2 regions of the Actinosynnema sp. NPDC023794 genome follow, and region 2 is predicted to be linked to the other one. Evidence: riboswitches for the same ligand, from Rfam matches in the RefSeq annotation. Region 2 holds a riboswitch; the other holds the start of a gene.
What was found. Region 2 has a riboswitch for cobalamin ahead of cobN (cobaltochelatase subunit CobN). Riboswitches for the same ligand answer to the same signal wherever they lie in the genome.
Positions count from the first base shown of each region.

Region 1 (14,873 bases), on a different contig from region 2:
CAGCACGAACCACGCGGTCAGCAGGCACACGCCGAAGCGGAGCCAGCGGTCCTCGGCGCCGTCGAGCACGCCCCAGACCGCCCAGGCGACGAGCAGCGCGGCCACCACGCCGCCGCCGATCACGGCGGCCTTCGTGCCCGTGGCGCGGCGGCCCGTGACGGCCCACACGCCCGCGCGCAGGATCCGGCCGCCGTCCAGCGGCAGGCCGGGCAGCAGGTTGAACACCGCGACGGCGGCGTTGGCGAACGCGGTCTGGGCGATCAGCAGCCAGACCGCGTCGGGCTGCGGGATGGTGGAGGCGGCCACGGCGAACGCGCCCGCCAGGACGATGGAGACGATCGGGCCCGCGGCGGCGATGGCGCCCTCGTGGCCGGGGCGCGTCGGGGTGCGCATCACCTCGGACACGCCGCCGAGCAGGAACAGGCGCAGCCGGCGCACCGGCAGGCCGAGGCGGAGCGCGACCAGGCTGTGGCCGAGTTCGTGCGCCAGCACGGAGAGGCCGAGGAAGATCGCGAACGTGGCGGCGAGGAGCACGCCGGTGAGGCCGCCCGTGCCGGGCGCGATGCGACCGACCAGCGGCGCGTAGAGCACCACGATGGCCGCCGAGCCCAGCCACCACGAGGGCGCGAGCAGCACCGGGATGCCGGCCACGCGGAACAGCGGCAGCCCGCCGTCCCGGCCGACCTGCCGTCGCCAACCACTCGTCGTCGCCACGGGAAGAGCCTAGGCGGCCGGGTGTATTAGGACTGTGTTGGATCAGTGTCGGATCGGGTCGGCCCGGCGTCGCCGATCCGGGCGCGCAGGCCGTCGAGGATCAGGTCGAGGCCGAAGCCGAGGGCCTCGTCCTCGCCTCCCCCGGCCGCCTCCGCCAACGCCGCCGTCACCGCCGGGTACCGGTCGCCGCGCTCGCGCACCACCTCGGCCACGATCGCGCCGAACTGCGTGCCCGCGTCGCCGTCCGGCGTCGTCGCCGCCTGCTGGGCGATGTTGCGGACGTGCCCGGCGAGCACGGCCAGCACGTCCATCCGCTCGGCGCCGCCCAGGCCGGCGCCGTCGAGCACGGCCAGCGCGGCCTCCATCCAGGCCAGCTCGTTCGGGCCGACCACGCGCGGGCCCGTGGTGGCCTCCAGGACCCACGGGTGGCGCACGAAACCGGGCAGCAGTCCCAGCGCCCACGCGCGCAGCCGTGCGAACCGGTCGCCTTCGCCCAGGTCGGCGGGCGGCGTTCCCATCGCCAGGTCCGCCATGAGCGCGACCAGCTCGGACTTGCCGGGCACGTAGCGGTACAGGGACATCTTGGTGAAGCCGAGGTCCGCGGCGACCCGCTGCATGGAGACAGCCGCGAGTCCTTCGGCGTCCGCGATCGCGATGCCGGTGCGGGCGATGAGGTCGTGGTTGAGCGCGGGCTTGGGGCCGCGGCGAGGGCCGGGGCGGTCGCCCCACAGCAGTTCGAGGCTGCCCGTCAGGTCCATCGCCACCTCCGGTGTTGCCGCCGCGGAAAAACTGTGTCTAACATACACAAATAGAATTGCTTCCGATGGACACAGTAAGGGGTGGACATGGCGCACAAGCAGGTCCTGATCTCGGGCGCGAGCATCGCCGGACCGGCGCTGGCCTACTGGCTCGCGCGCTACGGCTTCGAGCCGACCGTGGTCGAGATCGCGCCCGCGCTGCGCGGCGGCGGCGCGGCGGTCGACTTCCGCGGCGAGGCGCACCTCACCGTGCTGGAGCGGATGGGCGTGCTGGACCGGCTGCGCGAGGTGCAGACCGGCGGCAGCCCGATGACGTTCGTGGACGAGCGCGACCGCACCGTGCTCCACCTGCCCGCGGACTTCGCGGGCGGCGACGTCGAGGTGCTGCGCTCGGACCTCTCGCGGGTGCTCTACGAGCACGGCAGGGCGCGGGCGGACTACGTCTTCGGCGACTCGATCGCCGCGTTGGCCCAGACGACCGACGGTGTCGACGTGACGTTCGCCTCCGGCGCGCGGCGCACGTTCGACCTGGTCATCGGCGCCGACGGCATCCACTCGAGGGTTCGCGCGCTGGCTTTCGGGCCGGAGGAGCGGTTCGTCAGCCACCTCGGCTACTACGTCGCGAGCTGGGACCTGCCCGCCGGCTTCGACGCGCCGGCCGCGCCGTTGAGCTACAACGCGCCGGGACGGCTGGTGTCCCTCGGCGGCGGCCCGGACCGGCCGGGCGCGTTCGTGGCGTTCAAGTCGCCGCGCCTGCGGTACGACCGGCACGACGTGGCCGGGCAGCGCGGGCTGCTCCTCGACGCGTTCCGCGGGGTGGGGTGGCGGACGCCTCGGTTGCTGGCGTCCTTGGAGCACGCGACGGAGCTGTACTTCGACTCGATCAGCCGGGTGGACGTCCGACCCTGGTCACGGGGGCGGGTCGCGCTGGTCGGTGACGCGGCCTGCGGCGCCACCATCGGCGGCATGGGTGCGGGCACCGCCGTGGTCGGCGCGTACGTGCTCGCGGGCGAGCTGGCCACCGCGAACGGCGACCACGAGGCCGCGTTCCGGCGTTACGAGGACCGGATGCGCGACTACGCCCAGCGGTGCCAGAAGGGCGGTGACCGGACGGGGAAGTTCCTGGCGCCGGCGAGCCGGTTCGCCCTGCGCGCGCGCAACGGGCTCCTGGGCAACAAGTTCCTGCTCGACCTGATGCTGAAGGCCGGCAAGGACATCACCAACAAGATCGACCTGCCGGACTACGCGCACGCCGCCGCGTAGCGCCTCGCGGTTCGGACCCGATCTTGTCGGGGGGTTGGCCTATGGTTCTGGGCCATGGCAGTGCCGACGATCACCGAGCGCCCTGTTCGCAGGCCAGCGCTGTCGCCCTCGCGAGCGGGCGACTTCAAGCAGTGCCCGCTGCTGTACCGCTTCCGCGCCGTCGACCGGCTGCCCGAGAAGCCGACCAGGGCGCAGGTGCGCGGCACGGTGGTGCACGCGGTGCTGGAGGACCTGTTCGGCCTGCCCGCCGACGAGCGGCTGCCGGAGACGGCGCGGGCGCTGGTCGGCCCGGCGTGGGAGCGGGTGCGGGCCGAGCGGCCGGAGTTCGCCGAGCTGTTCGCCGAGGGCGATCCCGAGCAGGAGCGGTGGCTGGCGTCGGCGGAGGAGCTGCTGGACGGCTACTTCGGGTTGGAGGACCCGCGCCGGTTCGACGCCGACGCCCGTGAGCTGCTGGTGGAGTGGGAGCTGCCCTCGGGTGTGCTGCTGCGGGGGTACATCGACCGCGTGGACGTGGCGCCGACCGGCGAGATCCGGGTGGTCGACTACAAGACGGGCGCCGCGCCGCGCGAGGTCGGCGAGGCCAAGGCGTTGTTCCAGATGAAGTTCTACGCGTTGGTGCTGTGGCGGCTGCGCGGCGTGGTGCCGCGCCAGCTGCGGCTGATGTACCTGGCCGACCGGCAGGCGTTGGCCTACCAGCCCGACGAGGCGGAGCTGACCCGGTTCGAGCGCACGCTGGAGGCGATCTGGGACGCCATCCTGCGCGCGGCGAAGTCCGGCGACTTCCGGCCGAACCCGGGCAGGTTGTGCGACTACTGCGACCACAAGGCGCTGTGCCCGGCGTTCGACGGCACGCCGCCGCCGTACCCGGGCTGGCCGGAGCCGGACGCCGGGGTGGAGACCGCGCTGGACCGGGCCGACTGACCGGGGTTCGACCAGGGGTCCGGCGCTGCCGGGCTCGTGCTGATGGAGTTGTTGATGGAGTTGTGCTTGATGGACGCGTTCTACGAACAGCCGGACTCCGACCGGTTCGCCGCCACCGGGCACACCACCGGTCCGTGGGGCGACGACAGCCAGCACCTGGGGCCGCCGTCGGCGCTGCTGGTGCGGGCGTTGGAGCGGTGCGCGCCGCGGCCGGAGGCGGTGCTGTCCCGAGTGGCGTTCGAGGTGCTCGGCCCGGTGCCGGTGGCGGAGCTGACCGTGACGGCGTCGGTGGTGCGGCCGGGGCGTTCGGTGGAGTTGTTGTCGGCCGAGTTGGCGCACGGGGGCCGTCCGGTGCTGCGGGCGAACGCGTGGCGGATCGTGGCGGGCGACACGGCGGCGGTCGCGTCCGGCGCGGGTGAGCCGCTCGTCGCGCCGGCGGCGTGCGAGCCGATGGCCGTCCCGGAGCACTGGCGGGGCGGCTACCTGGCCGCGATGGAGTGGCGTTCGGTCAGCGGCGGCATCTTCGCGCCCGGTGACGCGGTGGTGTGGGCGCGGCCACAGGTGCGCGTGGTGGCCGGCGAGGAGCCGAGCGCGGCGCAACGCCTGTTCACCGTGGCCGACTCGGCGAGCGGGGTGTCCAGTCGGCTGGACATCCGCACGTGGTACGCGATCAACACCGACCTGACCGTGCACCTGCACCGCGAGCCGGTCGGCGAGTGGTTCGCCCTGGACGCCCGCACGGTGATCGGACCGTCGGGTGTGGGCGTGGCGAGCAGCGTCCTGCACGACGAGCACGGGCCCGTGGGGCGCAGCGCGCAGTCGCTGTTCGTGCGGGAGCGCTAGGCCCACGGTCGCAGCCCGCACGCGTCGCGCGCACCATGGGGCTATGAGGTTCGCGGACCGCTTCGACGCCGGACGGGTGCTCGCCCGGGCGCTGGCCGGCGAGACGTGGACCGATCCCCTGGTGCTCGGCCTGGCCCGCGGCGGCGTGCCGGTGGCGTTCGAGGTCGCCTCCGCGCTGGGCGGTGAGCTGGACGTGGCCGTCGCACGCAAGATCGGCGCGCCCGGCCACCCCGAGTACGGCATCGGCGCGGTCACCGCGAACGGCGAGCCGATCTTCGACGAGGACGCGCTGCGCCTGCTCCGCCTCACCCGCGAGGACCTGGCCGAGACGTGCGAGGCCGAACGGCGGGAGGCCCGGCGGCGGCTGGAGCTGTACCGGGACGGCCCGGTGCGGTTCGAAGGCCGTGACGTGCTCGTGGTGGACGACGGCCTGGCCACCGGCGTCACGGCCCGTGCCGCGCTGCGCGAGGCCCGCGGCGAGGACCCGCGACGCCTGGTGCTCGCGGTGCCGGTGGGCGCGGCGGACTCGGTGCGCGCCCTGCGCGCGGACGCCGACCTGGTGGTCTGCCCGCACCCGCGGGTGGACTTCCGGGCGGTCGGCCGGTTCTACGGCCACTTCGACCAGACCACCGACGAGCAGGTGATCGAGCTGCTGCGCCGTCAGAGGGCGCGGTAGTGCTCTACGGTCGGGAACGGGTCGTAGAAGTGGTGCAGCAGCGCCTTCCACCGCGGGTACAACGGCCCCTGCCGGAAGCCCACCGTGTGGTCCTCCAGCCGTTCCCACCCCACGAGCAGCAGGTACCGGGACGGGTGCTCGACCGACCGCCGCAGGTCGAGCGAGACGAACCCGGGCGACCGCGCGATGACCTCCCGTGCCTGGTCGAACGCCCGCTCGAAGTCCGCCTCCAGGCCGGGGCGGACGTCGAGCGCGGCGACCTCCAGGATCACAGGTGCTTGTAGACGTCTTCGAGGGTGAGCCCGCGGCCGAGCATCAGGACCTGCACGCGGTACAGCAGCTGGGAGACCTCTTCGGCCAGGCGCTCGTCGGACTCGTGCTCCGCGGCGATCCAGACCTCGCCGGCCTCCTCCAGCACCTTCTTGCCCTGCGCATGCACCCCGGCCTCCAGAGCCGCGGCGGTGGCGGAGCCCTCAGGGCGGGTGCGTGCGCGTTCGCTCAGCTCGGCGAACAGCTCGTCGAAGGTCTTCACGGGGTCTGATCCTCCCATCCCCCGAACGGCGTCAGGCACCCAGGACCCCGGTCCGGCGGGTGTGGGCGCTAGATCCCGTAGTGCGGGTCGGTGAAGGGCCACACCTCCGCGATCCACTTCGGCACGAACGCGTCCAGCGCGCGCTCCAGGTCGGTGCCCACGCGCTCGTCCACGACCCACCACGAGATCTGCGCGTCGTCGGTGCGCCCGGGGTCCTCGACGGGGTCGATGTAGACGCAGCCGTACAGCTCGGTCTCGTCGGCGTTGAAGAGGGCGTAGTTGAACGACTCGTGCGCGTCCTGCTCCCGTTCGTGCCGGGCGAGGTCGACGCGGTCGTGCTCGTGGGTCATGTCGGCGGGCGGCCAGCCCCACTTCTCGCCGTACAGCGACCACAACCGCTCCCGCGAGCCCATAACGGCGGGGTAGTCGACGTCCACATCGGACTCGCGGATGGGCCGCAGGTGGTGTTCGGCGTCGAGCGGGACGCGGGTCGGGTGGGCGAAGTCAGCGGGGAGCCACGGCATGGCGCGGATTCTGCGTCGGCCGGGGTGCGACCGCCACCGAAAATCCGATAGCGCGATCTCGGACACACCCCACACACTGCACCGATGACCGATGGGCTGGTGCTGCGGACCGCGCGCCCGGAAGACCTCGACCAGATCGGCGCCCTGCTGGTCGACCGCGGCGAACCGGCGGACGCCGTCGACCACCGCCTGGTGGTCGAGGACCCGGACGCGGGCTGGGAGGCGTGCGCGGTCGTCGTGGACGGCGACAAGGTCGTGTCCACCGCGACCCTGCTGGACGAGACGCTGGTGCTCGACGGGGTGGAGATCCCGGCGGGCCAGGTCGAGCTGGTCGCCACCGACCGCGCCTACGAGGGCCGCGGGCTCGTGCGCGCGCTGATGGGTTGGGCGCACGAGCGGTCCGCCGCGCGCGGCCAGCTGGTGAACGTGATGCTCGGCATCCCGTACTTCTACCGCCAGTTCGACTACACGTACGCGATCCCGATCTCGCCCACCCGGCCGGTGTCGGGCCGTCCCGACGGCGGCGGGCACACGGTGCGCGAGGCGGGGGTCGAGGACATCCCGGCGATGGCCCGGCTCCAGGACGCCGAGCAGGCGCGGGCCGACCTGCGGATGCCGCACTCCCCCGGCCTGTGGCGGTGGTTGGTGGCGCGCGACGGCAGCACGGAGTGGCTGGTGGAGCGGGACGGCGTGCCGGTCGCCACGGGTCGCACCACCCCGCCGGAGGAAGGCGTGCGGCTGTGCGAGGTGGCGGCCGTCGACGAGGCGGCGGCGCACGCGCTGCTGGCGTTGACCGGGGCCGACGAGGTGACCGAGCGGCCGGGGTCGGTGGCGGGCGAGGCGCTGGAGCCGTTCCTCGGGCCGGCGGAGGCGGACGCGAGCTCGTACTACGTGCGGATCGGCGACCCGGTCGCGGTGCTGGAGCACTTGCGGCCGGTGTTCGGGCGGCGGTTGGGGGAGGCCGGGTTCGCCGATCAGGAGGGCGAGGCGGTCGTCTCGTTCTACCGGTCGCACGTGCGGCTGCCGTTCAAGGCGGGCGAGGTCGGTCCGGTGGTGGCGGGCGGGCGGATGCAGGGACCGGCGTCGGTGGGTGGCGCGGGTGTGGCGCCGGACATGCTGGCGTCGCTGCTGTTCGGCCCGCACGGTCTGCGCGGCCTGACCGCGCGGCAGCCGGACGTGTACCCGGGCCCGAACGCCGAGCTGATGCACGCCCTGTTCCCGCCGGTGCGCGGTGACCTGATGACGTTCTACCTGCCGTAGGTCAGGTGGCGGCCCGGAACAGGTCCCGCGCCTCCGTGATCGCCCGGGCCAACGCCTCCGGCTCCGGCCGCAGCCCCGCCACGATCGTGTCGACACCGCGCAGCCCCGCCTCCTGCAGCAGCCGCTTCTCGTTCGTCGTCCACCGACCGCGTGCCGCGAGCACCGCGTGCGCGGTCTGCAGCGCGGCGGTGACCAGCGTGGCCGCGACCTCGGCCAGCCGGCCGCTCGGCGCGTGCGCGGTGAGGGCGTAGTTCAAGGTCAAGGCCGCTTTGTCGCGCCAGACGGACGGCGCCGCCGCGCGCAGCGCCTCCGGGTAGGTCGGGCGGGGCAGGGCGCCGCGCAGCACCCTGTTCAGCGCGAGTTCGCCGACGACCAGGTAGCTGGGGATGCCGGCGAGGTGGAACATCAGCGGCTCCGAGTGGAAGCGGCCCTGCTCGGCCTCGGCGAGTTCGTGCTCGACCACGTCGAGGTCGCGGTAGTGCACGTCGACGCGCCTGCCTTCGACGGTGAGCCAGGCGCCGCCGTTGAAGACGCCGCCGCCCCACCCGCCGATCTCCGAGACCTCGCCCTCCCACCCGACCGCGCGCAGGTCGGCGGGGTCGAAGTCGCCCCGGTAGTAGACGGCGAAGTCCCAGTCGCTGTCCGGGGCCGCGGTGCCTTGGGCACGGGATCCGCCGAGGGCGACGGCGCGCACGGCGGGCAGGGCCGCCAGCCGGTCGGCGACGTGGTCGGGGAACGTCTCGTCGGTCATGGGCACGGCGATATGCATAGCCGCGGGTCGGGGGCCGCGTCAGCTGAATTCTCGGTCAGAGGGTCGCGAACTCGACGCCCATCACCACGCCCGCCAGCACGAGCAGCGCGCCGGCGGCGGTGAGGGTGCGGCGGTAGGCGGTGTCGCCGAGCCGGCGGCGTCCGCGTGCGACGAGCAGGGCGATCACGACCTTGCCGCCGACCAGGGTCAGGTAGAACCCGGTCAGCAGCGCCGCGCCCGCGACCGCTGACGTGCGCCAGGTGGTGATGGTGAGGGGGCCGAGCGCGGTCGCCCACGCGATCCACGGGTGCGGGCTGAGCAGGTTCACCAGCACCGCTCGGCGCAGGGCCGCGGCATCCGCCGGCTTCGGTTGGTCCGGCTTCGGTTGGTCCGGCTTCGGTTGGTCCGGATTCGGTTGGTCCGGATTCGGTTGGTCCGGATTCGGTTGGTCCGGATTCGGTTGGCCTGCCCGGGATCGGTGCGTCGTGGCGTCGGCGGTCGTGGCCTCCGTCGACCCGGAATTGTCGGTCCCCGGCGGTAGAATCGAATTCAGGGTTCCCCTGGGCGGTGACCCCTGCGAAGCGTGGTTCTCGGGCGGCGAGGGCTGCGCGGTCGGGGAGGGCCGGTCGGGCGGCGAAGAACGGTCGGGCGGCGGGTGCTGGTCGGTCAGTGATGCCGATCGGGCGTCCCGGATGGTCTGCGCGCCGGTCCACACCACGAACACCGCGCCGACGACGCCGAGCACGCCCAGCGCCCGCCCGGGCAGGCGGTCCAGCAGGAGCAGGGTCACGGCGACCACCGCGGCGTCCGACAGCAGCGGCGCGCAGGCGGTCAGGGCGCCGGCCCTCCAGCCCGACCGCAGCGCCGACGTCACCACCAGCACCAACAGCGGACCGGGGCTGATGCTCGCGGCCAAGCCGAGGGCCAGTCCCAACCCCAGTGCGTCCACGGCGGCAGACTAGGTCACGTGTCCGAGTTCGCCCGAGTCCTGGCCACCCTGCGGCAGATCCGCGGCCTCAGCCCGTTCTTCGCCCTGGACGTCGGCCGGCCCGACGACAGCTGGCACGACGGCGCGGCCCTGTCGCACGGCCCCGCCCTGTCCGACACCCTCGACCGGATCTCCGCCCGGTACCGCACCGGGGAACGGCGGGTCGCCGCGTCGTTGTTCTTCCTCGGCTACACCGCGCGGCTGCTGAGCCCGGTCGTCGCCGCACGCGCGGTCGGCGGGGAGGTGCCCGACATCCGCCCGGCCAACCTGTGGTGGCGGTACACCCCCGAAGGGCTCCAGGTCCGGCTCAAGGAGCCGGTCACCGGCGTCGGCGTCGCCGAGTCGCTGGAGCCGGTGGTGGAGGCGGTGCACGCGGTCACGCCGGTGGCCCGCGGCCTGCTGTGGGGCAACGCGGGGTCGTCCGCGGCGGGCGCGCTGCGCGCGATCAGCCGCAGCGGCGTCGACTGCGACGCGTTGGCCGAAGAACTGTTCGCCGACCCACCGCTCAAGGGCACCGGCGAGTTCATCCCGTTCCCCGGCGAGATCGTGTTCCGGCGGCGCAGCTGCTGCCTGTACTACCGGCTCGACGGCGGCGGCACGTGCGGTGACTGCCCGTTGCCCGCTCGGCGGAGGTGAGCAACGACAACTCGTCTGGTCGGTTGTGCCGGCGCTCGATCCACATCTACGGTCGCAGCGCCGCAGTGGACGGGAAGCCGGTGTGAATCCGGCGCGGTCCTCGCCACTGTGACCGGGGAGCCAACCCGCCGAGAACGTCACTGGCCGCGCCGCGGCTGGGAAGACGCGGGGACGGCGTCGATCCGGGAGTCAGGAGACCGGCTGCGGCACGAGTTGTTGTTGACCTTCCACGAGGTATGGAGGAGGCCGTCATGACGAGCCCCGCGCACCCCCTTTCCACTCACCTCCCCAAGTGGGCCTACGCCGTCGCACTGGTCGCGTTGACCGTGACCTGGCTGGTCCTGCAGGAGAACGGCATCGCGCTCGGCCACGCCGCCGAGACCGTGCACGAGTTCTTCCACGACGGGCGCCACGCGCTCGGCGTCCCGTGCCACTAGGCGCGGTCGCCATGTCGACGAACACCTACAAGGGCCTGCTGCTGCGCGGTCTCGGCGCGGGCGCGGTGGCCGGGCTGCTGGCGGGCCTGGTCGGCGTGCTGGTGGTCGAGGCGCCGATCCGGGCGGCGCTGGCCGTCGAGCAGGCACGGCCCGCGTCGCCCGACGCGGGTCATGGGCACGGCGAGCTGTTCAGCCGCGGCACGCAGGTGGTCGGCGGTGTGCTCGCCGCGGTCGTGGTGGGTGTCGCCGTCGGCGCGCTGTTCGCCACCGCCTACGCGGGGTCGCGGCGCTGGTTCGCGTCGAAGGCGCCGTTCGTCCGGGCGGTGGCGCTGTCGGCGGCGGCGTTCGGGGCGGCGGCGTTGCTGCCCGCGGTGAAGTACCCGGCCAACCCGCCGGCTGTGGGCGACCCGGACACGGTGGAGTACCGCACGGTGCTCTACCTGGGACTGATCGCGGCCGGGCTGCTGGTCGCGGTCGGCGCGAGCTACCTGGCCTCCCGGTTGGCCCGGATCGGCGCGCCGATCCGGGCCACGGCCGTGGCGCTGGCCGTGGTGGCGGCGGTGGTCGTGCTGCTGGTCGCCTTCCCGGCGACGCCGGACGCCGTGCCGTCCGACGTTCCGGGCAGCGTGCTGTGGGAGTTCCGGCTGGCCTCGCTCGCCGAGACGGCCACGCTGTGGCTCGGTCTCGGCGTCGTGTTCGGCCTGCTGGTCGACCCGGCCACGCGCCGGGCGGGACGGGTGTCAGCGGTCTAGCAGCGGGGCGAGCGTCTCGAGGTCCACTCCCACCAGGGACTCGCGGAACACGCGGCGCTCGCCCTGCTCGACCGGCACGTCGCACGGCACGACCAGGACCGTGCAGCCGGCCGCCACGGCGGAGGCGACACCGGTCGGCGAGTCCTCGATCGCGACGCACCGGGTCGGGTCGACGCCGAGCAGCCGCGCGGCCTTCAGGTACGGCTCGGGCAGCGGCTTGTTGCGGCGGTCGACTTCGTCGCCGCACACCGTGACGTCGAACAGGTCTCGCCCGATGGTGTCCAGCGCGACCTCGGTCAACTGCCGCTCGGTCGACGTCACCAACGCCATCGGCACACCCGAGTCGCGGACCGCGCGCAGCGCCTCACGCGCGCCCGGCCGCCACGGCAGGCCGGCGCGGAACACCTCCTCGGTGCGCCGCATGATCCACGCCGCGCCGTCGGTGACGTCCTCCTCGGACGGCCGCTCGACGCCCACTTCCGCGAACAGCATCGACATCGTCCGGGGCACGCTCGACCCGACCATCGCCTGCCTGGTCGCGAGCGACAGCGTGCCGCCCAGCTTCTCGACGAACTCGTAGAGCGGGATGTCCCACAGCTTCTCGGAGTCCAGCAGCGTGCCGTCCATGTCCCACAGCACAGCCTCGACCGTCATGTACGTCCTTCGTTGATCACGCGTGGTCGTGTCCTTCACCTGTTCGAGGCAAGTATCCCGCAGCGTTGCGCACGGAGCGTGACCGAGGCTGGGCGACTCGGCGCCCGGTCCAGCCGGGTCGAGGACGAACCGGCGAGATCGACCCCGAAGGTGTTGGTCTTCACGGCGTCCGCGCCGGTTTCGGGGCAGCCGTGGCGCGCTGGGCGCACGGCGTCGGACGTGATCACGTTCAAGATTTCGCCGCGACCCTCTTGACCTGCGAATTCATGGGTGGTCGGCTCGGCGGACCGGAGCGTGGCGCCCCTCGCGCGGTCCGCGAGGAGGACGCGGTCGGCGGGCGCGCCGGGGAACGGCGGCGTGACACGAACCGACATGCGCCAAGCCTACGGCGTCGGGTGTGCGGCGGTGGTCGTAGTCTGGCCGCGTGACCGATCCGGACCAGGCCGCCCAGACCCCCTTCGACCCCAGCGAACCGCTCACCAACCCGATCATGGTGGCGGCGTTCGAGGGGTGGAACGATGCTGGCGACGCCGCCAGCACGGCGATCGAACACCTGCAACTCACGTGGGACGCGACGCCGTTGGCGGAGATCGATCCGGACGACTACTACGACTTCCAGGTGACTCGACCCACCGTCCGCCTGGTGGACGGTGTCACCCGACGGGTTGAATTCCCGACGACCCGCCTGTCGGTCTGCCGCCCGCCCGGGTCGTCCACCGACGTGGTGCTGGTGCACGGGATCGAGCCGAACATGCGGTGGCGGAAGTTCGCCGCCGAGCTGCTCGGCCACATCGAGGACCTGGGCGTGACCACCGTGGTCACGCTGGGCGCGCTGCTGATGGACACCCCGCACACCCGGCCGGTGCCCGTCACGGGGACGGCGTACGACGAGGCGGCGGCGGCGAAGTACGGGCTGGAGCGGTCGCGGTACGAGGGGCCGACCGGGATCGTCGGCGTGTTCCAGGACCTGTGCGTGCAGGCGGGCGTGCCCGCGATCTCGTTCTGGGCGGCCGTGCCGCACTACGTGTCCCAGCCGCCCTCGCCGAAGGCGACGCTGGCGCTGCTGCACCGGGTCGAGGAGGTGCTGGACGTCGAGGTGCCGCTCGGCGCGCTGCCCGAGCAGGCCGAGGAGTGGGAGCGCACGGTCAGCGAGATGGCCGACGAGGACGAGGACGTGCGCAACTACGTGCGGGCGCTGGAGGAGCGCGGGGACGCGGAGATCCAGATCACCGAGGCGAGCGGCGACGCGATCGCGGCCGAGTTCGAGCGGTACCTGCGGCGGCGTGGCCGCGGGCCGGGCCGCGGGCCCACCGGGATGTGACTCCGCCCGACCCGACGACCCGCCGCAGCCGTCGATCCGGCCCACCCGCAGCCCGATCAACTCCAGCGTGAGCCGGCACGCCGCCCTGGCCGGTCGCCTTGACCTCACGTTCCCGGAGGGCTGACCGGAACCCGGGCGCCGAGGGTGAGCAGCGCCAGCACGCCGGCCGCCAGGTAGAGCGCGGCCTGGCCGTTGAGCAGCGCGGACAGGCCGAGCACGGGCGTGAGGGCGCCGGCGAGCACCATGCCGAGCGCCTGACCGCCGTCGTAGAGGCTGACGAACGTCGCCATCACCCGGCCGCGCACCTCGTCGGACGCGTGCAGCTGGAGCACCGACATCATCCCGGCGCCCGCGATCACGCCCGGCACGCCCACCACCACGAACGCGGCCAGGTAGAACACCAGTGCGGTGGTCACGGGCGGCCCGTTCCAGCCGAGCGCGGCGACCGCGGCGAAGCCGAGCAGCGACACGCCGAGGAGCCTGCCGGGCTCGAGCCGGCGGGCCAGCACGCCGACCAGCAGGCCGCCGAGCAACCCGCCCACCGCCTGCACGCCGCGCAGCAACCCCACCTCGGCCGCGCCGCCGCCGAGCCGTTCGGTCACGAACACCACGAACAGCACCACGAACAGGCCCTGGCCGGTCGCCATCAACCCGACCACGGCGACCATCGGCCGCAACGGGCCGCGGATCTCGCGCAGGCCGTCCAGCCAGGCCCGCCACGCGGGTTTCCCCGCCGCACGGACGGGGTCCCGCGTGCCGAGCGTCGCCAGCAGCGCCGCCGCGAGCAGGAACGACGCCACGTCCGCGAGCACCACGCCCGCCAGCCCGGTGTAGCCGAGGAGCAGGCCGCCGAGCGACGCGCCGACCAGCCGCGCCAGGTTGGCGTTCAAGCCCACCAGCCCGTTGGCCGCCGGCACCTGGTCGCGCGGCACCAGCGTCGGCAGCAACGCGTTCTTGGCCGGTTCGAACAAGGCCGCCAGCCCGGCCTGCACCGCCGTCACCACGTTCACCAGCACCAGGTCGCCGGTCAGCAGCGGCAGCAGCGCGACCGCCTGCGCGAGGCTCACCACCAGCATCAGCTTCCGCCGGTCCCAGCGGTCGGCCAGCACGCCGGCCAGCGGCGACAGCGCCAGGCTCGGCAGCAACGCCACCACGAACGTCGTCGCGGTCGCCGCGGCCGAGCCGGTGCGCTGGTACACGTACACCGGCAGCGCGACCAGCAGCACCCAGTCGCCGATCTCGGAGACGAACCCGGCGACCCACAGCCTGCGGAACGCGGGCACACCCAACGGCCCGGTCATCGCGGGAACGCCCGGATGCCGACGTGCGCGGGCAGCGCGCCCTCGGGCGCGTCCCGGCGCACCGGCACCAGGTACGGCCGCAGGATGTCGTCGATCATGCCGAGCAGGCCGGACAGCTCCTCGGCCGTCACGTTGACCGTGTAGCCGTGCATCGCGGAGGCTTCCAGCCACTCGCGCGGCACCTCGTGCCGGCGGTCCAGGAACCGCTGCACCAGCCGGTTGTCCTCGTTGAGCCCCAACGCGAGCAGCGCGTCCTGCTGCGTGCGCACCTCCGGGTCGTCGTCGAACGCGCCGACGTCGTAGCCGACCGAGGTGGCCCGCCACGGCCGCTCCCGCCCGTCGCCGGCCTCGACCCGTTCGACGAAGCCCGACTTCGCCAGCTGCCGCAGGTGCCAGCTGCAGTTGGAGGCGGTCGACCCGACCGCCTCGGCGCACTCGCTGGCCGTGCGGGGACCGACCGCCAACAGCTGGTTCAGCAGCGAGACGCGCAGCGGGTGCGCCAGCGCCTTCAGCGCGTCGACATCGGTGATCCGTCGGGGCCC
Region 1 is NZ_JBFAFR010000014.1:102,340-117,212, forward strand. It holds gene AB0H12_RS26245 (site-2 protease family protein) at 1-714, opposite strand, end outside; gene AB0H12_RS26250 (TetR/AcrR family transcriptional regulator) at 741-1,472, opposite strand; gene AB0H12_RS26255 (FAD-dependent monooxygenase) at 1,560-2,735, shown strand; gene AB0H12_RS26260 (RecB family exonuclease) at 2,790-3,656, shown strand; gene AB0H12_RS26265 (thioesterase family protein) at 3,723-4,499, shown strand; gene AB0H12_RS26270 (phosphoribosyltransferase) at 4,543-5,175, shown strand; gene AB0H12_RS26275 (antibiotic biosynthesis monooxygenase family protein) at 5,160-5,447, opposite strand; gene AB0H12_RS26280 (phosphoribosyl-ATP diphosphatase) at 5,444-5,707, opposite strand; gene AB0H12_RS26285 (N-acetyltransferase) at 5,776-6,231, opposite strand; gene AB0H12_RS26290 (GNAT family N-acetyltransferase) at 6,316-7,491, shown strand; gene AB0H12_RS26295 (nucleotidyltransferase family protein) at 7,493-8,242, opposite strand; gene AB0H12_RS26300 (LysE family translocator) at 8,298-9,191, opposite strand; gene AB0H12_RS26305 ((2Fe-2S)-binding protein) at 9,210-9,866, shown strand; cobalamin riboswitch at 9,905-10,086, shown strand; gene AB0H12_RS26310 (CbtB domain-containing protein) at 10,118-10,303, shown strand; gene AB0H12_RS26315 (CbtA family protein) at 10,315-11,055, shown strand; gene AB0H12_RS26320 (HAD family hydrolase) at 11,044-11,709, opposite strand; gene AB0H12_RS26325 (hypothetical protein) at 11,745-12,083, opposite strand; gene AB0H12_RS26330 (PAC2 family protein) at 12,134-13,030, shown strand; gene AB0H12_RS26335 (MFS transporter) at 13,135-14,331, opposite strand; gene AB0H12_RS26340 (ArsR/SmtB family transcription factor) at 14,328-14,873, opposite strand, start outside.
Region 1: linked by a shared signal. The riboswitch ahead of AB0H12_RS26310 (CbtB domain-containing protein) and the one ahead of cobN (cobaltochelatase subunit CobN) in region 2 are both predicted to bind cobalamin.

Region 2 (14,873 bases):
GCGAACAGCATGCCGACCTTCTCGCCGCCGAAGTACTCGCTGGTCTGGTTGAGCAGCTCCGGGGAGATCAGGGCCTCGGTCTGGCTCGGGAAGGTGCCCTTGGCCTTGAACGCCTTGATCTGCTGCTCCGGCGCGGTCAGCCACGCGGCCAGCTTGGCGGCCTCGGCCTTGTTCTTGCCCTGCTTCGGGACGGTCAGGTACGAGCCGCCCCAGTTGCCGCCGCCGCCGGGGAACGCCGCGGTGACGGCCCACTTGCCCTTGTGGTCGGGACCGGCGTTGCCCTCGATGACACCCAGCATCCAGGACGGGCAGGTCTTGGTGGCGAACGCCGACTCCTTGAAGCCGGTCTGCCACTCCGGGCTCCACGCGGCGAGCTTGGCCGACTGGCCACCCGCGACCGCGGCGACGACCTGGTCCCAGATCTTCTTGTCGGTGTTGGTCTCGATCACGAGCTTGTCGTCGCGGTCGAAGTAGCCGACCTCGGCCTGGTTGTGCATCGGGTTGAAGATCTGCGCGGCCGAGTCGAACCACGGCTTGCCGGTCGCCTTGACGTACTTGTCACCGGCCTCGAAGTACGAGTCCCAGGTGGCGAACAGGGCCTTCACGCCCTCGGAGTCGGACGGCAGGCCGGCCGCCTCCAGCATGTCCTTGCGGTAGCACATGGCCAGCGGGCCGATGTCGGTGCCGTAGCCGATGAGCTTGTTGTCCTTGGTCGTGACCGCGTCGACCTTCCACTGCAGCCAGCGGTCCTCGCGGACGTCCTTCGGGCCGATCTCCTTCAGGTCCTCGAACTGGCCGGACTTGGCCATGACCTGGCTCAGGAAGCCCTCTTCGACGGCTTCGACGTCGGCCAGACCGGAGCCCGCGCCCAGCTTGGTGAACAGGTTCTGGTGGTGCGGCGCGCCCTGGCCGGTCTTGCGCTGCGTGACCTTGACGTTCGGGTTCGCGGCCTCGTACTCCTTGAGGAGCTCCTCGTAGCCGAACTCGTTGAAGGTCGCGATGGTCAGCTCGACCTTGCCATCTGACGACGTGCCGGACCCTCCCGAGCCACAGGCCGTGGCGACTGCGGCAAGCACTGCGGTGCAGGCCAGGACTTTGGCCAAGCCTGCTCGACGGTAGCGCACGAGAACTCCTCAGTTGATCGGCGGTGAACGTTCTGGGAGCGCTCCCAGGTTTTGGGGGAGTGTGGTTCGCGCCACGGAGTTGTGTCAAGCTCCCGTGTCCGCGCTGTTACCGATGTTGCGTCATTTGCCTTGCTGGACCGATTCTGCTAGCCGTGCGTGCAGTGGTCCGTTCAGGCACTGTTCGTAGACCGGCCGGACACGCTCGGTTCATCTCGCGCCGAACGGCCCGAAACGATTCCCGAGTCGCGAACCCGCTCACCCGCCACCAGTCTGCACCGGAAGTGTGCGCGTGTCCGGCAGCGCCACACCGCGAGTCGCGGACAGTCGCGCGCCGAGTCGTCCGGACGGGTAGCGCGAGTCGGCCGACCGGGTGGCGTCACCGGCCGGCCGAGTCACCACCCGGACGACCCGCGGCGCGCGACGGGACGTCCGTTCAGGACCGATGATTCACCGAAGTGTTTCGTCACGCGCGCGGCGTCCCGGGATATTAGGGGTACCCCTCATGATCGACGCGTTTCCGCGACGTTATAGACCGCGAACGGGCGGCGTGCCGGCTCAGCCGCCGTCCTCCAGGTCGCCCTCGGTTTCCAGGTAGGCCTTTCGCAGCGCTTCCAGCGTCGCCGGCTCCGGGTGCTCCCACATACCCCGTTCGGCCGCCTCCAGGAGCCGTTCGGAGATGCCGTGCAGCGCCCACGGGTTGGACCGGGCCAGGAACTCCCGGTTCACCGGGTCCAGCACGTAGCTCGCCACGAGCTGCTCGTACATCCAGTCCGCGACCACGCCGGTGGTGGCGTCGTAGCCGAACAGGTAGTCGACGGTGGCCGCGAGTTCGAACGCCCCCTTGTACCCGTGCTTGCGCATCGCGGCCAACCACCTCGGGTTGACCACGCGGGCGCGGAAGATCCGGTTCGTCTCCTCGTTCAGCGTTCTGGTGCGCACCGCATCGGGCCGCGTGCTGTCGCCGACATAAGCGGCGGGCGCTTTACCGGTGAGCGCGCGCACGGTCGCAATCATTCCGCCGTGGTATTGGAAGTAGTCGTCGGAATCGGCGATGTCGTGTTCACGCGTGTCGATGTTCTTCGCCGCCACCGCGATGCGCTTGTAGGCGCTCTCCATCGCCGGCCGGGCTTCGACTCCGTCGAGTTCGCGGCCGTAGGCGTAGCCGCCCCACACCGCGTACACCTCGGCCAAGTCGGCGTCGTCGCGCCAGTTGCGGCTGTCGATGAGCGGGAGCAGGCCGGCGCCGTACGCGCCCGGTTTGCTGCCGAAGATCCGCATTGTCGCCCGGCGCGGGTCGTTGTGCTGCGCCAGATCGGCTTGGGCGTGCGCCCGGACGTAGTTGTCCGAGGCCGACTCGTCCAAGTTCGCGACCAGTCGCACCGCGTCGTCGAGCAGTGCCACGACGTGGGGGAATGCGTCGCGGAAGAAGCCGCTGATCCGGACCGTGACGTCGATTCGCGGCCGGTTCAACTCGTCGAGCGGGATCACTTCCAGACCGGTCACCCGGCGCGACTGGTCATCCCATTCGGGCCGCACGCCCAGCAGGGCCAGCACCTCGGCGATGTCGTCACCCGCCGTGCGCATCGCGCTCGTGCCCCAGACCGACAGGCCGACCGACGGCGGCCACTCCCCCGTGTCGGCGCGGTACCGCTCCAGCAGCGACTCGGCCATGGCCTGGCCGGTCTCCCAGGCGAGCCGGGACGGCACCGCCTTGGGGTCGACCGAGTAGAAGTTGCGGCCGGTCGGCAGCACGTTCACCAGGCCGCGCAGCGGCGATCCGCTCGGACCGGCGGGCACGTAGCCGCCGTCCAGGGCGTGCAGCACGTTCGTCAGCTCGTCCGTGGTGCGGGCCAACCGGGGCACGACCTCCAGCGCGGCGAACTCCAGGATCCGCGCCACGTCCTCCCGGTCGGTGAGGGTCCGGGCGGCGTTCACGTCCCAATTGGCGTCTTCCATCGCTCGGACGAGCGCGCGGGCCTGCTCCTCGACCCGGTCGGTGGCGGTCCGGTCGTCGCCGGACTCGGTCAGGCCCAGCGCCTCGCGCAGGCCGGGCAGGGCGGCGACCTGGCCCGCCCACATCTGCTTGGCCTGCAGGATCGACAGCACCAGGTTCACCCTGGTCTCGCCGGTGGGCGCCTGCCCCAGCACGTGCAGGCCGTCGCGGATCTGGACGTCCTTGACCTCGCACAGCCAGCCGTCGACGTGCAGGATCAGCTCGTCGAACCCGTCGTCGTGCGGCCGGTCGGAAAGGCCCAGGTCGTGGTCGAGCTTGGCGGCCTGGATGAGGGTCCAGATCTGGGCCCGGATCGCCGGCAGCTTCGCCGGGTCCATCGCGGCGATGGTGCCGTGCTCGTCGAGCAGCTGCTCCAGCCGGGCGATGTCGCCGTAGCTGTCGGCCCTGGCCATCGGCGGCACGAGGTGGTCGACCAGGGTCGCGTGCGCCCGGCGTTTCGCCTGGGTGCCCTCGCCCGGGTCGTTGACCAGGAACGGGTAGATCAGCGGCAGGTCGCCCAGGGCGGCGTCGGGGCCGCAGCCCGCCGACATGCCCACGGTCTTGCCGGGCAGCCACTCCAGGTTGCCGTGCTTGCCGACGTGCACCACGGCGTCGGCGCCGAACTCGTCCTCCAGCCAGCGGTAGGCGGCGAGGTAGTGGTGGCTCGGCGGCAGGTCCGGGTCGTGGTAGATGGCGATGGGGTTCTCGCCGAAGCCGCGCGGCGGCTGGACCATGACCACGACGTTGCCGGAGCGCAGGGCGGCCAGCACGATCTCGCCGTCGGGGTCCTTCGACCGGTCGACGAACAGCTCGCCGGGCGCCTCGCCCCAGTGCCGCTCCATCTCCTGCCGCGTGTCCTCGGGCAGGGTGGCGTACCACTGCCGGTAGCGGGCCGCCGGCAGCCGGACGGGGTTGCCCTGGAGCTGCTCCTCGGTGAGCCAGTCGGCGTCCTGGCCGCCGGCGGCGATGAGGGCGTGGATCAACGCGTCGCCGTCCAGGTCGGCCACGCCGGGCAGCTCGTCGCCGATGTCGTAGCCGTGCTCCTCCATGGCGGTGAGCAGCCGCACGACGCTGGCCGGCGTGTCCAGGCCGACCGCGTTGCCGATGCGGGAGTGCTTGGTCGGGTAGGCCGACAGCATCACCGCGATGCGCCGTTCGGCCGGCGGCACGTGCCGCAGCCGGCCGTGGCGCACGGCGATGCCCGCCACCCGCGCCGCGCGTTCGTCGTCGGCGACGTAGACCGTGAGGCCGTCCTCGTCGACCTCCTTGAACGAGAACGGCACCGTGATGATCCGGCCGTCGAACTCCGGGATCGCGACCTGGGTGGCGGTGTCCAAAGGGGACAGCCCGTCGTCGTTCCCGTCCCACGCGGCACGGCTGCTGGTCAGGCACAGGGCCTGGAGGACCGGCACGTCGAGTGCGGCCAGCGCGCCCACGTCCCACGCGTCGTCGTCACCGCCGGCGGACGCGGAGGCGGGCTTGGTGCCGCCGGCCGCGAGGACGGTCACCACCAGGGCGTCGGCCTCGCCGAGCACGGCCAGCAGCTCCTGCTCCGCCGTGCGGAGGGAGGCGCAGTAGACCGGCAGCGGACGGCCGCCCTTGGCCACGATCGCGTCGCACAGCGCGTGCACGAACGCCGTGTTCCCGGCCACGTGGTGGGCCCGGTAGTACAGGACGGCGATGGTCGGACCCCCGCCCGCGTCCTGCCGTTCGAGCAGGCCCCAGGTGGGCGTCGGCGCGGGCGGCGCGAAGCCGTGGCCGGTCAGCAGCACCGTGTCGGACAGGAAGTGGTGCAGCTGGGCGAGGTTCGCCGCGCCGCCGTGCGCCAGGTAGGCGTGCGCCTCCGCGCAGACGCCGCCGGGCACGGTCGACAGCTCCATCAGGGGCGCGTCGGGGTTCTGCTCACCGCCCAGCACGACGACCGGCAGGCCCGAGGCGAGCAGCCGGTCCAGCCCCTCCTCCCACATCCGGCGTCCGCCGAGGATGCGCACGACCACCAGGTCGACGCCCTCCACCAGCGCCGGGAGGTCGTCCACGGCGGTGCGGGCGGGGTTGGCCAGGCGGTAGTCGGCGCCACTCGCGCGGGCGGACAGCAGGTCCGTGTCGGAGGTCGACAACAGCAGGATCACGTGCGGGCTCCATCCCTCGGGGGTCCTCGCCCCGGTCGTAGGGGACGGCGAGCGGAGTTCCTGACTCCCGGGGACTCCCCCGGTCACAGTGGCGGGACCGCGCCGGATTCACACCGGCTTCCTCCTGCTGCTTCGCCGTTCGGAGGTCACCCTAACGGCAGTTAGCATCCAATCCATGCCAGCGGATCGAACTCACCCGGACGCCTGCCCCGGCGCCATCGACGTGCACCAGGCCGCCGACGGCGGGTTGGCACGCGTGCGGGTGCCCGGCGGGACGCTGAACGCCGTGCAGGTCGACGCGCTGCGCGCCGCCGCGCTGGAGTTGGGCGACGGGTTCCTCGAACTGACCTCACGGGCGAACGTGCAGATCAGGGGCCTGGCACCGGGCGCCGAGCACGAGCTGGGCGCACGGGTGGCCGAGGTCGGCCTGCTGCCCTCGATGACGCACGAGCGGATGCGGAACATCGTCGCCGCGCCGTTGGAGGACAACCAGGCGCTGGTCGACGCGATCGACGCGGCGTTGTGCGGCGTCCCGGAGCTGGCGTCCCTGCCAGGGCGTTTCCTGGTCACGGTGGGTGGCGCGGTGAGCGGCCTGGCGGGTGACATCGGGCTCGTCGGTGACGCGTTGTTCCTGGCAGGCCACGATTCAGGGCTGCGCGTGGCCGATCCGGTCGAGGCCGTCGTGACCGCCGCACGGCTGTTCGGCGAGCTGCGCGGCGACGCGTGGCGGCTGTCCGAAGTGGACGGCGGTGTGCGGAAGATCACTGAGGCGTTGGGCGTTCCGGGTGACGCCCGGATCGAGCCGGGTGTGACGCCCGTCGCACCCGGCTCGCACGGCTCCGTCGTCGTGGCGGGCGTGCCGTTCGGGCGCTGGGACGCACGGCTGCCGGCCGGCGTGCCGGTCCGGCTCACGCCGTGGCGGAGCGTGGTGCTGCCGGCCGGGAGCGATACCAGCGGCCTGTTCACCTCGCCGGACTCCCCGTGGCACGGCGTCAGCGCGTGCACGGGGCGACCGGGCTGCGCCAAGTCGCTGGCCGACGTGCGCGCCGACGCGACCCGCTGGCTCGGCACCCGGACCACGCCGGGCCGGGTGCACTGGTCGGGCTGCGCACGCCGGTGCGGCAGGCCGGCCGGCGACGTGGTGGAGTTCGTCGCGACCGGCGACGGGTACGAGGAGATCAAGTGACCAGCTACGTCAAGGACGGCGCGGAGATCTACCGCCGCTCCTTCGCCACCATCCGCGCCGAGGCAGACCTCGCGCGGTTCCCGTCGGACGTGTCCCGGGTGGTGGTGCGCATGATCCACGCCTGCGGGATGGTCGACCTGGTCACGGACGTCGACTTCTCACCCGACGTCGTGCGTGACGCGCGGGCGGCGCTCGTGGCCGGCGCGCCGATCCTCTGCGACGCGCAGATGGTCGCGGCGGGCGTGACGCGGCGTCGGCTGCCCGCGGACAACGAGGTCGTCTGCACGTTGGGCGACCCGCGCGTGCCGGGGCTGGCGGCGGAGCTGGGCACCACGCGCAGCGCGGCGGCGTTGGAGCTGTGGCGCGACGAGCTGGCCGGCGCCGTGGTCGCCATCGGCAACGCGCCGACCGCGTTGTTCCACCTGCTGGACATGATCGCGGCGGGCGCACCCCGGCCCGCCGCCGTGCTGGGCGTGCCGGTCGGATTCATCGGCGCGGCCGAGTCGAAGGACGCGTTGGCGGACAACGGTCTGGGGCTGGAATACCTGGTCGTGCGCGGTCGGCGGGGCGGCAGCGCCATGACCGCGGCGGCGCTCAACGCGATCGCGAGCGAGGAAGAATGACGGGCAAGCTGTACGGGGTCGGTGTCGGTCCGGGCGACCCGGAGCTGGTGACCGTCAAGGCGGCGCGGCTGATCGGCGAGGCCGACGTGGTCGTCTTCCACAGCGCGCGGCACGGGCGGAGCGTGGCGCGCAAGATCGCCGCGCCGTACCTGCGGGACGGGCAGGTCGAGGAGCAGCTGGTCTACCCCGTCACCACCGAGGACTCCGACGACTACCAGGGCGAGATCGACGCGTTCTACGAGGAGTGCGCGGCGCGGTTGGCCGCGCACCTGGACGCCGGGCGCACGGTGGTGGTGCTGGCGGCCGGCGACCCGTTCTTCTACGGCTCCTACATGCACCTGCACAAGCGGCTGGCGCACCGGTACGAGGCCGAGGTCGTGCCCGGCGTGACGTCGGTGAGCGCGGGCGCGGCGGTGATCGGCCGGCCGCTGGTGGAGCGGGACGAGGTGCTGACCGTGCTGCCGGGGACGTTGTCGGCGGACGCGCTGGTGGAGCACCTGGCCGGCGGCGACCCGGTGGCGATCATGAAGCTGGGCAGGACGTTCCCGCAGGTGCGGGAGGCGTTGGCGCGCGCGGGGCGGTTGGACGAGGCCTGGTACGTGGAGCGGGCGACGACCGGCGCGCAGCGGACCGCGCCGCTGTCCGAAGTGGACGCCGACGGCGTGCCGTACTTCTCGTTGGCGTTGCTGCCGAGCAAGCCCGCGGCCCGTCCGGAGTCCGAGGGCCGGGTGGTGGTGGTCGGGCTCGGCCCGGCCGGTCCCGAGTGGTTGACGCCGGAGGCGCGGCGGGCGTTGGCTGAGGCCGACGACCTGGTCGGGTACGTGACCTACCTGAACCGGGTGCCGGTGAACCCGCGGCAGCGGCGGCACGCGTCGGACAACAAGGTGGAGGCCGAGCGGGCGGCGTTCGCGCTGGACCTGGCGAAGCGCGGGCGGCGGGTCGCGGTGGTGTCCTCGGGCGACCCCGGGGTGTTCGCGATGGCCAGCGCGGTGCTGGAGGTGGCGACCGACGAGCAGTTCGCGGACGTGCCGGTGACGGTGCTGCCGGGGTTGACCGCGGCGCACGCGGTGGCGAGCCGGGTCGGCGCGCCGTTGGGGCACGACTACTGCGTGGTGTCGTTGTCCGACCGGCTCAAGCCGTGGGACGTGATCGAGGAGCGGCTGGAGGCGGCGGCGAAGGCCGACCTCGTGCTGGCGATCTACAACCCGGCCTCGCGCAGCCGCACGTGGCAGGTGGACAAGGCGCGCGACCTGCTGCTGCGGCACCGCTCCCCCGACACGCCGGTGGTCGTCGGGCGTGACGTCGGCGGGCCGGAGGAGTCCGTGCGGGTGGTGCGGTTGGCGGACCTGGACGCGTCCACCGTGGACATGCGGTGCCTGGTGCTGGTCGGGTCGTCGCAGACGCGGGTGAGCGCGCGTGGCACCGTCTTCACGCCGCGCCGCTACCCCGGGTGAGCCAGTCGACGGCCTCGGCCACCGTCTCCACCAGCGGCGCTCGTGGTGGCGGTGGTCGGCGCACGACGACGACGGGGATGCCGAGGTGACGGGCCGCGGTCAGCTTGGCCGCCGTCATCGGGCCGCCGCTGTCCTTGGTGACCAGGACTTCGATCCGGTGTTCGCGCAGGAGCGCCAGCTCACCGTCCACTGTGTACGGTCCGCGGTCCAGGACGAGGCGCAGGCGCGGGTTCGGCGGGTCGGGCGGGTCGACGGTGCGCGCGACACCGCTGGTGAACGCGGCCAGCTCCTGGCGGCCGGTGGTGATGAACGCCCGGCGGCCGGCGACGAGCGTGGCGGCCTCGGCGACGCTGTCCACGTACCGCCAGCCGTCCTCGGGCGGCCAGCCGGGGCGGCGCAGCACGAGGAACGGCGTCCCGGTCGTGGTGGTGGCGGCGAGGGCGTTGGCGGTGATGCGGTCGGCGAACGGGTGGGTGGCGTCCACGACGGCGTCCACGCGTTCGGCCCGCAGGTAGGCCACGAGCCCTTCGACGCCGCCGAAACCGCCGATGCGGACCTCGCCCTCGGGCAGCTTGGGGTCGGCCACCCGACCGGCCAGCGACGAGATCACGCGGACGTCGGTGAGCTGCCGGACCAGTTCACGGGCCTCGCCCGTGCCACCCAGCACCAGCACGGTCTTCACGGCTGTTGCATCCTGTCGTCGTGAGCACGAACCTGCGCTTCGGCTGGACCACCGGCGCCTGCGCCACCGCCGCGACCACGGCGGCGTACACGGCGCTGCTCACCGGCGAGTTCCCCGACCCGGTCGGGATCGTGCTGCCGAAGGGCCAGACGCCGTCGTTCGCCCTGGCCCGCGAGGAGCTGGGTGACGACCGGGCGTTCGCCGCGATCGTGAAGGACGCGGGCGACGACCCGGACGTCACGCACCTCGCGCTGGTCGGGTCCACCGTCCGGCGCGGCGCGCCGGGCAGCGGCGTGGTGTTCGAGGCCGGGCCCGGTGTGGGCACGGTGACGAAACCCGGCCTGCCGCTGGCGGTCGGCGAGCCGGCGATCAACCCCGTGCCGCGGCAGCTGATGCGCGAGCACATCGCGCGGGTGGCCTCGGCGCACGGCGGCAGCGGCGACGTGGTCGTGTCGATCTCGGTCGAGCACGGCGAGGAGCTGGCGCGCAAGACGTGGAACCCCCGGCTGGGGATCCTGGGCGGGCTGTCGATCCTCGGCACGACGGGGATCGTGGTGCCGTACTCGTGCTCGGCGTGGATCGACAGCATCCGGCGCGGCATCGACGTGGCGCGGGCGCAGGGGTACGAGCACGTGGCCGGGTGCACCGGGAGCACGTCGGAGAAGGTCGCGGCGGCGCTGCACGGGCTGCCGGAGGACGCGTTGCTGGACATGGGCGACTTCGCCGGCGCGGTGCTGAAGTACCTGCGCCGCCACCCCGTGGCCCGGCTGACCGTCGCGGGCGGGATCGGGAAGCTGTCCAAGCTGGCGGACGGGCACCTGGACCTGCACTCGGGCCGGTCGCAGGTGAACCTGGGCTTCCTGGCGTCCCTCGTGGACGACCCGGCGCTGGCCACGGCCGTCGCCGAGGCCAACACCGCGCTCGGCGCGTTGCAGGTGTGCCAGGCGGCGGGGGTGCCGCTGGGCGACCTGGTCGCGGAACGCGCCAAGGCGACGGCGGACGACGTGCTGCGCGGCGCCCCGGTCGCCGTGGACGTGATCGTGATCGACCGCGCGGGCACGGTCGTCGGCCGCGCCTGACGCCTCAGAACATCCCGTGGGGCACGTGGGCGTCGTCCGGCACCGGCTGGACCACGTCCCAGTGCTCGGCGATGAGGCCGTCGGCGAACCGCCAGATGTCGACCACGGCCGCGCCACGTGCGCCCTCCTCCTCGACCAAGTGGTAGTGCACCACGACGTGCTCATCATCGGCGATGACGCGCTTGAGCTCCAGCCGCGCCCTGGCCACCGGGGACTCCTTGATGAACTCCACGAACGCGTCACGACCGGACGGGTTGCCGGGGCTGTGGTCGACGAAGTCCTCCCGCAGCACGGTGTGCAGCACGTCGTGGTCGCCGGCGGCGAACCGCGCGAACGCGGTGAGGAACAGCGCCTTGTTGGCCTCGGCGGGGCTCTGGGCGGTGGTGTCGGTCATGGCTCCACCGTGGCAGCCGGTGATCACCCCGTCGATTACCCGGCGGGTAATGGCGGTCCCGACGGGCCGGGACGTACCGTGGCGACGAGGTGGAACCACATGTCCCAGGCCGGCACGGTCGGTGAGCTGCTCCGCGAGTGGCGGCGACGGCGACGGGTGAGCCAGCTCGAGCTCTCCGTCCAGTCGGGCGTGTCGAGCCGGCACATCAGCTTCGTGGAGACCGGCCGCACGAGGCCGAGCCGTCGGATGGTGCTGCACCTGGCCGAGCACCTCGCCGTGCCGCTGCGCGAGCGCAACCACCTGCTCGTGGCGGCCGGGTACGCGCCGGTCTACCGGGAGCGCGCCCTGGACGCGCCGGACATGGCCGCCGCCCGTGACGCCCTCCGCCAGGTCCTCGACGGGCACGAGCCGTACCCGGCCCTGGTCGTCGACCGCCGCTGGAACCTCCTCGCCACGAACTCCGCGGCCGAGGTCTTCCTCGACGGCGTCGACCCGGCGCTGCTGGAACCACCGGTCAACGTGATGCGCCTCGGGTTGCACCCGAACGGGTTCGCACCCAGGGTGGTCAACCTGCCGGAGGTGCGCGCGCGGCTGATGGCCCGCCTCGCGCGCCAGGCGGGCGATCCGCACCTGGCCGCGCTCCACGAGGAGCTGCTGTCCTACGGCCCGCCGGGCGACTACCCGCCGCCCGGCGCGCACGACATCGCCCTGCCCATCCGCATCCGCCACCGCGGGCACGTGCTGAGCTTCATCAACACGGTCGCCACCTTCGGCACCGCCGTCGACATCACGCTCGAGGAGATCGCGATCGAGTCGTACTTCCCGGCGGACCGGGCCACCGCGGAGGCGCTGGGCGCCCGGTCATGAACGGCTGCGGGTGGTCGAGTAGAGGTGGCTGTCCGGGAAGCCCTCGGCGGTCAGGACCTTGCCGACGACGATGACGGCGGTGCGCTTCACCCCGGCGGCGCGCACCTGCTCGGCGATGTCGGCGAGCGTGCCGCGCAGCACCAGTTCGTCCTCCCGGCTGGCGCGGGCGACCACGGCGACCGGGCACCCCGGGCCGTAGTTCGGCAGCAGGTCGGCGACCACCTCCTCGATCCGCTGCACGGCCAGGTGCAGCACGAGCGTCGCCCCGGACCGGCCGAGCGTCGCCAGGTCCTCCCCCGGCGGCATGGGGGTGGCGCGGGCCGACGTGCGGGTCAGGACCACGGTCTGGCCGATGCCCGGCACGGTCAGCTCGCGGTTCAGCGACGCGGCGGCGGCGGCGAAGGCGGGCACACCCGGCGTCACGTCGTACGGGATGCCCAGGGCGTCCAGGCGGCGCATCTGCTCGGCCATCGCGCTGAACACCGACGGGTCGCCGGAGTGCAGGCGGGCCACGTCCCGGCCGGCGGCGTGCGCGGCGGCGAGCTCGGTGGTGATCCGGTCGAGGTCCAGGTTCGCGGTGTCCACCAGGTGGACGTCCGGCGGGCAGTGCCCGAGGACCTCGACCGGGACCAGCGCCCCCGCGTAGAGGCAGACCGGCGACTCGGCGATGAGCCGCGCCGCCCGCAGGGTCAGCAGGTCGGCCGCGCCGGGCCCGGCGCCGATGAAGTGCACGGTCACGCGTTCTCCTTGGTCACGATCCAGGTCGTCACGGGCAGCTGCGGTCGCCAGCCGGTGAAGCCGCCGATCGCGGTCGCCCGGCTCACCTCCAGCCGCGTCAGGTCGCCGCCCAGCCGACCGCGCCACCGCGTCAGCACGGCCTCCGACTCCAGCGTGACGGCGTTGGCCACCAGCCGCCCGCCCGGTTTCAGCGCGTCCCAGCAGCGCTCGACCACGCCGTCGGCGGTCAGGCCGCCGCCGATGAACACGGCGTCCGGCCCTTCCTGGTTCATCACAGCCAGGTCGAGCGCCCCCGGCGACGTGCCGACGACGACCTCGATCCCCGGCACGCCCGACTTCGTCGCGTTGCGGGTGATGCGCGCGGCGCGCTCGGGGTGCTGCTCGACCGCGATGGCCCGGCAGCTCGGGTGGGTCCGGCACCACTCGACGGCGATGCTGCCCGCACCCGCGCCCACGTCCCACAGCAGCTCACCGGGGCGGGGCGCGAGCAGCGCCAACGTGACCGCCCGCACCTCGCGCTTGGTCAGCTGCCCGTCGTGCTCGTACTCCTCGTCCGGCCGACCCGGCGTCGACGACGTGCCGTCCGCGCCGCACTCGACCGCGAGCACGTGCAGCGGGTCGGCGTCGTCGAGCGAGTGGTGCACCCGCTCCCCCGGCCCGCCCAGCTGCTCCAGCACGGTCAGCCGCGCGTCCGGGGCCAGGGCGGCGACCTCGCGCGGGTTCCCGCCGAGCACGAGCACGCGCCGTCCCGGGTGCAGGTGCGGCACGACGAGCGCGGCGGGCTTGCCGACCAGGCTCACCACGTCCACGTCGTGCAACGCCCACCCCAGGCGGGCGCACGCCAGCGACACCGACGACGGGTGCGGCACGACGCGGACCCGCGCGGCGCCCAGCAGCCGCACCAGAGTGGCGCCGATGCCGTGGAACATCGGGTCGCCGCTGGCCAGCACGCCGACCCGCCGTCCGGCGTAGCGGGCCAGCAGGCCGGGCAGCGCGGGCGCCAGCGGCGACGGCCACGGCACCCGGTCGAACTCCCCCGGCACCAGGTCGAGCTGCCGGGCGCTGCCCATCAGCACCTCGCACGACGCGATCTCGTGCCGCGACGCGTCCGGCAGGCCGGCCCAGCCGTCGGCGCCGATGCCGATGACCGTGACGCTCACACCGTCCCCAGCACGCGGGTGACGGCGATCTCGATCACCACGCGCCGCGGGTTGGGCCGGGGCGTGCGGTAGCGGTCGGCGTACCGCCGCTCGGCGTCCTCGACCACCTCCGGCTCACGGCGGACGACCGCGCGTCCCTCCAGGGTCGACCACCGGCGTCCGTCCACTTGGCACACGGCCACGGGAGCGCCGCCGGCCGCCAGGATCTGCCGCGCCTTGTGCGAACCACCCGAGGTGATCACCCTGGCGGTGGCCGTCTCCAGGTCCAGCGTGACGCCGACCGGCACGACGTGCGGCGTCCCGTCCGGGCGGATCGTGGTCAGCGTGCACAGGTGGCGCTCGGTCCAGAACGCGCGGAAGTCCTCGCCCTTGCTCGACAACATGCGTGCATCATGCGGCACGCGCGGGCTATCGTGGAAAACGTGACGCGCCGATTTAGCCGCCCCCGGCCGGGAGACCCGGCCGCTGGGGCCTGTGGCGTGCGCTAGTTCACGCGGTCCCGGTGGCGGACCGGCTCGGCGGATCCCTCCAGCCGATGTCCACCACCGTCGAAGGGACCACCCGCGATGCCTCGCGACCTCAGCGACCCCGCGTACGGGCCGCACGCCGTGCAACTGCTGGTCGACGACGTCCTCGCCGCCCTGCCGGGTGAGTTGCGCGTGCTGCGCGACCACCCGGAGGTGTCGGTCGACGACAACTACACCGCGTTGGGCTACCCACCCGACGCCATCACCCGCGACGCCCGCTACACGCGCTACACCAGCGAGAACGGCATGCTGCGCAGCCACACGACGGCGATGGTGCCGCCCGCGTTGCGGCTGCTCGGCACGGAGGACGGCTGGGACGACGTGCTGCTGGCGTGCGTGGGGATGGTGTACCGCCGCGACGCGGTCGACCGGGTGCACTCGGGCACGCCGCACCAGCTCGACCTGTGGCGGATCTCCCACCACCGGGCCGACCTGGACGAGTTGATCGACGCCGTGATCACCACCGCCGTGCCCGGCATGCGGTACCGGACGACGCCCGCGACCCACCCGTACACCACGGCGGGACGGCAGGTGGACGTGCTGGTGGACGGCGAGTGGCTGGAGGTCGCCGAGTGCGGCCTGGCGGCCAGGCACGTCCTGCGCCGCGCGTGGCTGCCGGACGACGTGCACGGGCTGGCGCTGGGCGTCGGCCTCGACCGGCTGCTGATGCTGCGCAAGGGCATCCCGGACATCCGCCTGCTGTCCTCGGACGACCCGCGCGTGGCCGCCCAGATGCTGGACCTCGCGCCGTACCGGCCGGTGTCCAAGCACCCGCCGGTCACGCGGGACATCTCCGTCGCGGTCGGCGCGGACGCCGACGGCGAGACGATCGGCGACGTCGTGCGCGCGGCCGTCGGCGATTTGGTGGAGGAGGTCACGGTGGTCAGCGAGACCCCGGTGTCCGCCCTGCCGCCGGT
Region 2 is NZ_JBFAFR010000001.1:567,280-582,152, forward strand. It holds gene AB0H12_RS02510 (ABC transporter substrate-binding protein) at 1-1,124, opposite strand, end outside; gene cobN (cobaltochelatase subunit CobN) at 1,680-5,246, opposite strand; cobalamin riboswitch at 5,281-5,410, opposite strand; gene AB0H12_RS02520 (ferredoxin-like domain-containing protein) at 5,422-6,432, shown strand; gene AB0H12_RS02525 (precorrin-8X methylmutase) at 6,429-7,055, shown strand; gene AB0H12_RS02530 (precorrin-2 C(20)-methyltransferase) at 7,052-8,509, shown strand; gene AB0H12_RS02535 (cobalt-precorrin-6A reductase) at 8,484-9,191, opposite strand; gene AB0H12_RS02540 (cobalt-precorrin-5B (C(1))-methyltransferase) at 9,212-10,270, shown strand; gene AB0H12_RS02545 (nuclear transport factor 2 family protein) at 10,275-10,664, opposite strand; gene AB0H12_RS02550 (MmyB family transcriptional regulator) at 10,764-11,531, shown strand; gene cobM (precorrin-4 C(11)-methyltransferase) at 11,526-12,269, opposite strand; gene cbiE (precorrin-6y C5,15-methyltransferase (decarboxylating) subunit CbiE) at 12,266-13,429, opposite strand; gene AB0H12_RS02565 (pyridoxamine 5'-phosphate oxidase family protein) at 13,426-13,812, opposite strand; gene srmL (PheS-related mystery ligase SrmL) at 13,996-14,873, shown strand, end outside.